One region of the Streptomyces sp. NPDC040545 genome, then DNA from elsewhere that is predicted to be linked to it. Evidence: riboswitches for the same ligand, from Rfam matches in the RefSeq annotation. Region 1 holds a riboswitch; each other region holds the start of a gene.
The links. Region 1 has a riboswitch for guanidine ahead of ACZ573_RS36670 (MBL fold metallo-hydrolase). Riboswitches for the same ligand answer to the same signal wherever they lie in the genome.
Positions count from the first base shown of each region.

Region 1 (2,251 bases):
GCGAAGGACAACCTGCACGGGAGACTGCGGCGGGACCGCCAGGCGCTGCTCTGGAAACTCGACGGCTTGTCCGAATACGACGCCCGCCGGCCTTTGACGGCGACCGGGACCAACCTCCTCGGCCTGGTCAAACACGTGGCCACCGTCGAGGCCCGGTACTTCGGCGAGGTCTTCGACCGCCCTTCCCCGGAACCGCTGCCCCGGTGGCAGGACTCCGACGGCAGCGATCTGTGGGCGACCGAGGACGAGACCCGCGATCAGATCATCGGGTTCTGCCGGCGCACGTGGGAACACTCGGACGCGACGATCAACGAGCTTCCCCTCGACGCCCCCGGCCACGTGCCGTGGTGGCCCGAGCCTTATGCCGACACGAACCTGTTCGCCGTCATGGTCCATGTCCTCGGCGAGTCCATCCGGCATGCCGGGCACGCCGATATCCTGCGCGAGGGCCTCGACGGCCGGACCGGCTTGCGCGCCGAACTCGAGAAGCAGGTCGACGAGGAAGCCCGCGCAGCCCACTGCGCGAAGATCGAGCAGGCCGCCAGGTCGGCCGCACCGATCAGTCAAAGCAACCCGACCCATGGCAACCGGTCTACCGTGTCGCCATTCCTTTCGGACCCTTTCCTGCTCGGTCACTCGTCGGCGACCTCCGCCTTCGGGGGATCGACGCCGAAGGCCAAGGCCCGCCCCGCGAGTGGTTCGCCGCACGGACGCCGGGCAGCAGAGCCGTAGATCATTCTCGTGGTAGCGTCCCGGCGGAGGCCCATAGGTGCCCACCCCGGACGAGATGTGCGCCGTACCCGGCCCGCCAAGACGACGCACGCAGGAGGCGTCATGGCTGCAGGTACATCCTTCATCGATTTCGATAGCCCGGCTTCTCGGCCCCGCGAGTTGGACGTCCGCTGGATCCACGGCTCACCATCGTCCAAGCACAACACCGACCCGGACATCCAGGTCCATGAGTACGACGAGCACACGGTCATCCTGCGGCAGAACATGGCGATCAACTACGAAGCGCCGTTCCTGTTCCTGCTGTTCGGCAACGACCGGGCCGTGCTGATCGATACCGGGGCCACAGCGTCGAGCGCGTACTTCCCCTTGCGCCTGGTGGTGGACCAGCTCGTCGACAGCTGGCTCACCCGCCACCCCCGCCAGGAGTACCACCTGCTCGTGCTGCACACACACGCCCACGGCGACCACATCGCGGGCGACGGCCAGTTCGCCGACCGTCCGGACACCACGGTGGTCTCAGCAGAACCCCCCGCGGCCTGGAAGTATTTCGGCTTCGACGAGAACCCCACCGCCACGGCGAGCGTCGATCTGGGAGGCCGCAGGCTCGAATGCCTGGCCACCCCCGGGCACCACGAGGCAGCCGTCACGTTCTACGACCCGTGGACCGGGTTCCTGCTCACCGGCGACACGGTGTATCCGGGCCGCCTCTACATCCAGGACCGGAAGGCCTTCGCCCGGACCATCGACCGCCTGATCGAGTTCTGCGCAAGCAGACCGGTCACCCACGTCATGGGCTGTCACATCGAGATGACCACCGAACCGGGCGTGGACTACCCGATCCGCACCACCTACCAGCCCCACGAACCGCCACTGCAGATGACCACCGGCCACCTCCACGAGATCCGCGCCGCACTCGACGAGATCGGCGACCGGCCCCGCCGGCTCGCCTTTCCTCTCTTCGTCCTCTGCCCGGACGACTGAGCCACGCCCAAGACACACGCACGACCGGCCCGGAAGCACGGCGACGCCAAGCCGCTTCGAGTGCACGGTCAGTCGGCAGTGAGGACGTCGGAGAGACTCAGGGCGGGGCGGCCGAGCACGGCCGTCAACCTGCGCTGCTGACGCCCGGTCAAGGTGGCCACGAAGACCACTGCGTCAGCGCCGGCCTGGTCGCAGGCCTGAGCTACCTCGCGGACTTTTCCGTCACTCAGCAGGGTCCGCGAGGAGTAGGGCAGAGCCATCTTCCGGACCCCGCCGGCCGAAACGCCTCGTCGCTGCACAATCTGCACGGCGACCCGAGCGCCCCGGACCTTCCACGGCCCCGGCTCCCTGCGGGCCACCGCCGTACTGGAGGTGCTGTCGCCGAACCGGGCCCGCGCCGAGACCAGCTTCACCTACCCCTACACCTGCCGCCAAGTGCCGATCAGGAATCGGAGCGGAATGCCCCGTGGACGCGCAGGTCGCCGTTGATCGCCACCTTCCCGTCGTTCGTGTGCATGATCCAGGCGCCCCCGGCACG
Region 1 is NZ_JBVIWA010000034.1:5,635-7,885, reverse strand. Features, by position in the region: partial or broken gene ACZ573_RS36675 (DinB family protein) at 1-561, shown strand, start outside; guanidine-III (ykkC-III) riboswitch at 756-823, shown strand; gene ACZ573_RS36670 (MBL fold metallo-hydrolase) at 835-1,713, shown strand; gene ACZ573_RS36665 (HflX-like GTP-binding protein) at 1,782-1,973, opposite strand; gene ACZ573_RS36660 (hypothetical protein) at 2,156-2,251, opposite strand, start outside.

Region 2 (2,251 bases), on a different contig from region 1:
GGGCCGGACCAGGAGCCGCAGGCGCCGTCGGCGGCGGGCAGCGGGGTCCAGATCTCCAGGAAGGTGCTGCCGTCCGGGTTGGTGCCCCGCTCGACGAGGTTCGCACCGTCCCACCGCAAGGTGCCGGCGTCTTCGCCGGGCTCGCCCGTGAGGTGGTGGAAGTGCACCTGGGAGCCGTCGAAGGACGTCGTACCGGCGAAGCCCCGGCTGTCGGCGTAGTACGGCCCGGCCTGCAGCCACACCACTTCGCGGTCCTCGACGAGAGGTCCGCCGTCACGGCTGATGCCGCGCCGCAGCCAGGCACCGTGCTCGGGCACCGGGACGCCCGGGCCGTCCGGGACGGGGCCGCCCGGGCCGGTCTCAGGCGCGGTCATCGGCGGCAGCCCCGGCCGGCTCGGCGGGCCCGTCCACGGCCAGGAGCGTCAGCGGTACGTTGCCGCGTACGGCCTGCGAGTACGGGCAGACCGCGTCCGCCCGGTGCAGCAGGGGCTGGAGGTCCGCCGCCCGCCACCCGGGCAGGCTGACGGTGAGCGCCACCGCGAGGCCGTAGCCCGCGGGCGTGTCCGTGGTGCCGAGCTGGACCTCGCAGGCCACGCGCGCCGTGGAGGCGTCCGCCCCGAACTCGGCGGCGACCTCCGCGAGCGCGGAGGTGAAGCAGGCGGCGAAACCGGCCGCGAACAGCTGCTCGGGGTTGGTGGTGCCGGGCACCCTCTTGCGCGGCGGGGCGAGGCGGACGTCCAGGCGTCCGTCGTCCGTGCGGACGGATCCGGTACGTCCCCCCGCGGCGTGCGCGGTCGTCCGGTACAGGCTGTGGGTGAGTGGCACGGTCATGACGTACGGCCCATCTTGCTCGACGAGTACGCTGCCCGGGTGCGGACAGCGGAGGGCGCCGCTCGTGCGGCACCTCGCGCGTCGTCGTGCGTAACCGGGTACGGCGCATCTCGTCCGGGGCCGTGGACCGGCCGCCGGACAATCTAGCAACGCGCTCCGCGATCCGGGGCCACCCCCCGCGGTGAAGTACCTCACCCACCACCGACCCGGGGTCAGGGCGCGTGGTGCTGGATGCCCCGCTGACCGGGTACCCGGGTCGACCTCGGAGCGCCCGAGCGGCGGTGGTGGTCGGCTCGCCGTCGGCGGCCCGGGAACGGGTTGCGCCGCACGGTGGCGCTGGGGGCCGCGATCAGCAGGCCGACAAGTGCGAGGACCGCGACGAGGATGAGCACGTTGACGAGGTTCATGGTCCTGCCTTTCGTCGAGTATTGACTGCCTGTCACTACAACTTGTTACCGATTCGCGGACTGTTAAACACAGAGGGTGACAAGACGTGTCGTCGAAGGGCGCGTTTGCGCTGCCGGTCCGGCAACATCAGCCGTGCGTCCGGGCATTGGCGCGGCGCGGGCGACGGCCGTCCGCCACCCACAGGGAACCGGGAGTTCTGCCGCGGGTGCCAGCAGCACCGCACTTGGTGCCTCGTCCCGCCAGGGACGGCAGGGCGGCGGGTGTCGTTCGTCGCCGTATCCCGGCCGGGATCACGTGGCCGGGTCGACGCGTACCGTCTCCACCCAGGACGGGGGCGCGGGCGGGGTGTTGCCGATCAGTGCGGCGATCAGCCGGCACGACGGTGTCTCGTCCGGCCACGGCGTGTACCCGTCGGTCAGCACGACCACGACGTTCGGCCGGTCGGGCAGGGCCAGGGCCGCACCGATGCCGACCCGCATGTCCGTGCCCCCGCCACCGGCCAGGGTCACCTCTCCGGCACTGCGCACCCGGGTCACGGCATGCACGTCGGCGTCGCACGCGAGGACGGCGACCCGGTTCCCGCCGACGCCCACCTCCCGCAGGACGCCGGTGACTTCGGCGAGGGCGGCCGCGAGGTCGTCCGGACCCATCGATCCCGAGGTGTCGATGACGACGGCCACCCGCGGCAGCGGCCTGCGCAGACTGGGCAGCACCACCCGGCCGCCGAGCGCGGGTGTCCGGCGCGAGGGGCGGCGGTACGTGTAGTCCACCGCGCCGGCCGCCCAGGCGGCGGCCTCGCGGACCGCTCCCGCCAGGGCCTGGCGCCAGTCGACGGAGGGCTCCAGAAGTTCCTCGGCCCACCGGGCCCAGCCCTCGGGGACCCGGCCCCGGGTGCGCCGGTGGGCCCGTACGGCCTCGGCGGTCTGCCGGCGCAGCGCCTCGGCCTCCACCGGGCCGACCCGGGCGGGGCCGCCGTCCTCGCCCAGCTCCCAGGGCCCGGGGGTGCCGTGCG
Region 2 is NZ_JBVIWA010000003.1:476,918-479,168, reverse strand. Features, by position in the region: gene ACZ573_RS10215 (hypothetical protein) at 1-374, opposite strand, end outside; gene ACZ573_RS10210 (Ohr family peroxiredoxin) at 361-831, opposite strand; guanidine-III (ykkC-III) riboswitch at 907-969, opposite strand; gene ACZ573_RS10205 (hypothetical protein) at 1,044-1,238, opposite strand; gene ACZ573_RS10200 (vWA domain-containing protein) at 1,530-2,251, opposite strand, start outside.
Region 2: it holds a riboswitch for guanidine, as region 1 does, so the genes downstream of both, ACZ573_RS10210 (Ohr family peroxiredoxin) here and ACZ573_RS36670 (MBL fold metallo-hydrolase) in region 1, are expected to answer to the same signal.

Region 3 (2,251 bases), on a different contig from region 1:
GAAGGACAGGTTGTCCGTGAAGTCGCAGGCCTGCTTCGTGCAGCCCGGGGTCAGCGCGGACGGGTAGAAATAGACGATCACCTTGCGGCCCTTGTGGCCGGCGAGCGAGACCTCGTTGCCGTCCGCATCGGGCAGGGTGAAGGCGGGGGCGGTGTCGCCCGGCTGGAGCCGCTCGCTCATCGTGACACTCTCCTCGGGAGGGGATCGGTATGCCATGAGACTAAGCTGACAGACTGTTCATGGCGGACTACGCCCCACACGACCACGACGACGGAGGCAGCGCGGTGCCGGAAGCCAGGACCCCCGCACAGATCGAGGCGGACATCGTCCGCCGCCGTGAGCAGCTCGCCGAGACGCTCGACGAGATCGGCGTGCGCATGCACCCGAAGACGATCATCGGGGACGCGAAGGCACGGGTCGCCTCGACCGTCGACCAGACCGCCGGGCGGGCCTTCGCCACGGTGAACCGGATCGTGACGGACCTGCGCGACGGTCTGCGCTACGACGACGGGGCTCCGCGCGTCGACCGGATCGTTCCCGCGGCGCTGGTCGCGGTGAGCTTGGTCGGGCTGCTCGTGGTGTCGGCGCGCCGCAAGCGCGGATGACCCTGAGCGGTACGGGACGGGCGCGGGCAGGTAGGTTCGGGGCGTGAGCGAGAACACCACCCACGACAAGCTGCCCATTCGCATGCTGCACGACCGCGTGCTCGTGAAGTCCGATCTGCCGGAGGGCGAGCGCCGCTCGGGCGGCGGCATCCTGATTCCCGCGACGGCCGCGGTGGGCAAGCGGCTGGCCTGGGCCGAGGTGGTCGCGGTCGGGCAGAACGTGCGTACGGTCGAGCCCGGTGACCGGGTGCTGTACGACCCCGAGGACCGCGCCGAGGTCGAGGTGCGGGGTGCGACGTACGTGCTGATGCGCGAGCGGGACCTGCACGCCGTGGCCGCGGAGCGGCTGGAGGGGGCGGAGGACTCCACCGGGCTGTACCTGTAGGTCGCAGAAGGGGCTGGTGGCGCAGGTCACCGGCCCTTTTTGCTGCCTTTTGCTACGGTGGAGGAGAACCCGACGAGACGCGCCGTACCGGGTACGACAAGACGACGCACCCCGTATCGCTCGATGTCTCGGAGGTGCCGTCATGGCATGGGTTCTTCTTCTCGTCGCCGGTCTGCTCGAAGTCGGCTGGTCGATCGGCATGAAGTTCACCGAAGGTTTCACCCGGCTGTGGCCCAGTGTGTTCACGGGTGCCGGGATCGTCGCGAGCATGGTGCTGCTGTCGTACGCCGCGAAGACCCTGCCCATCGGTACGGCGTACGGGGTGTGGGTGGGCATCGGCGCGGCCGGCGCGGCCGTGCTCGGTATGGCGGTGCTGGGTGAGCCCGTCACCGCCGCCCGGATCTTCTTCATCTGTCTGCTGCTGGTCGCCGTGGTGGGGCTGAAGGCGACCTCCGGTCACTGACCCGAGGTCTCTGACCCGGCTACTCCAGGAATGCCGACGGCGGGCGCAGGCCTTCCGCCGGTCCTCCGTCGCTGCCCTGTGCGCTGCCCTGTGCGCTGCCCTGGGTGCCGCCTTGGGTGCGGCCTTGTGTGCCCTGGGTGGTGCCGCCCTGGTCGCCTCCCTGGGTGGTGCCGCCGTTGTCCTGGCCTCCGTTGTCCTGGCCTCCGTTCGCCGGGCCGCCGTTGTCCTGGCCGCCCTGGTTCTGGCCTCCGTTGTTCTGTCCGCCCTGGTTGCGGCCGCCGGTCGAGTTCGACGGGGAGGGCCGGGTGGGGCGTTCGGGGGCGCTGGGCGAGGGTTCGCCGGGGGTTTCCTGCGGCGGGTTGGATTCCGGGCTGGGCGGCGGCGGGGGCTGGGCTGCGCCGGGCTGGAGTTCCAGGTCGAAGTCGACGGGGTCGGTGCCTTCCAGGGCGGTCTTGGTGTAGGCGGCCCAGATGCGGGCGGGGTAGCCGCCGCCGCCGATGTGGGCCTCGCCGAGGGCGCCGTAGAGCGATTCGAGGGTTCCGGTGTCGGGGTCCTGGCCCATCATCGAGATCACGGTGACCAGGTCCGGGGTGTAGGCCGCGAACCAGGCCGAGCGGTCGAGTTCGCCGGTGCCGGTCTTGCCCGCGGCGGGGTGGCCGGCGGCGAGGGCGGCCGTGCCGGTGCCGTTGTCCACGACGCTGGCCAGCACGGACGTGGTGGTGTCGGCGGCTTCGCGGCTGATGGCCTGGGTGGGGGTGCGCTGGGGGAGGGCGATGGTGTCGCCGCCCTTGGTGATCT
Region 3 is NZ_JBVIWA010000037.1:5,508-7,758, reverse strand. Features, by position in the region: gene bcp (thioredoxin-dependent thiol peroxidase) at 1-180, opposite strand, end outside; gene ACZ573_RS37355 (DUF3618 domain-containing protein) at 285-605, shown strand; gene ACZ573_RS37350 (GroES family chaperonin) at 649-990, shown strand; guanidine-III (ykkC-III) riboswitch at 1,032-1,101, shown strand; gene ACZ573_RS37345 (DMT family transporter) at 1,133-1,453, shown strand; gene ACZ573_RS37340 (transglycosylase domain-containing protein) at 1,473-2,251, opposite strand, start outside.
Region 3: it holds a riboswitch for guanidine, as region 1 does, so the genes downstream of both, ACZ573_RS37345 (DMT family transporter) here and ACZ573_RS36670 (MBL fold metallo-hydrolase) in region 1, are expected to answer to the same signal.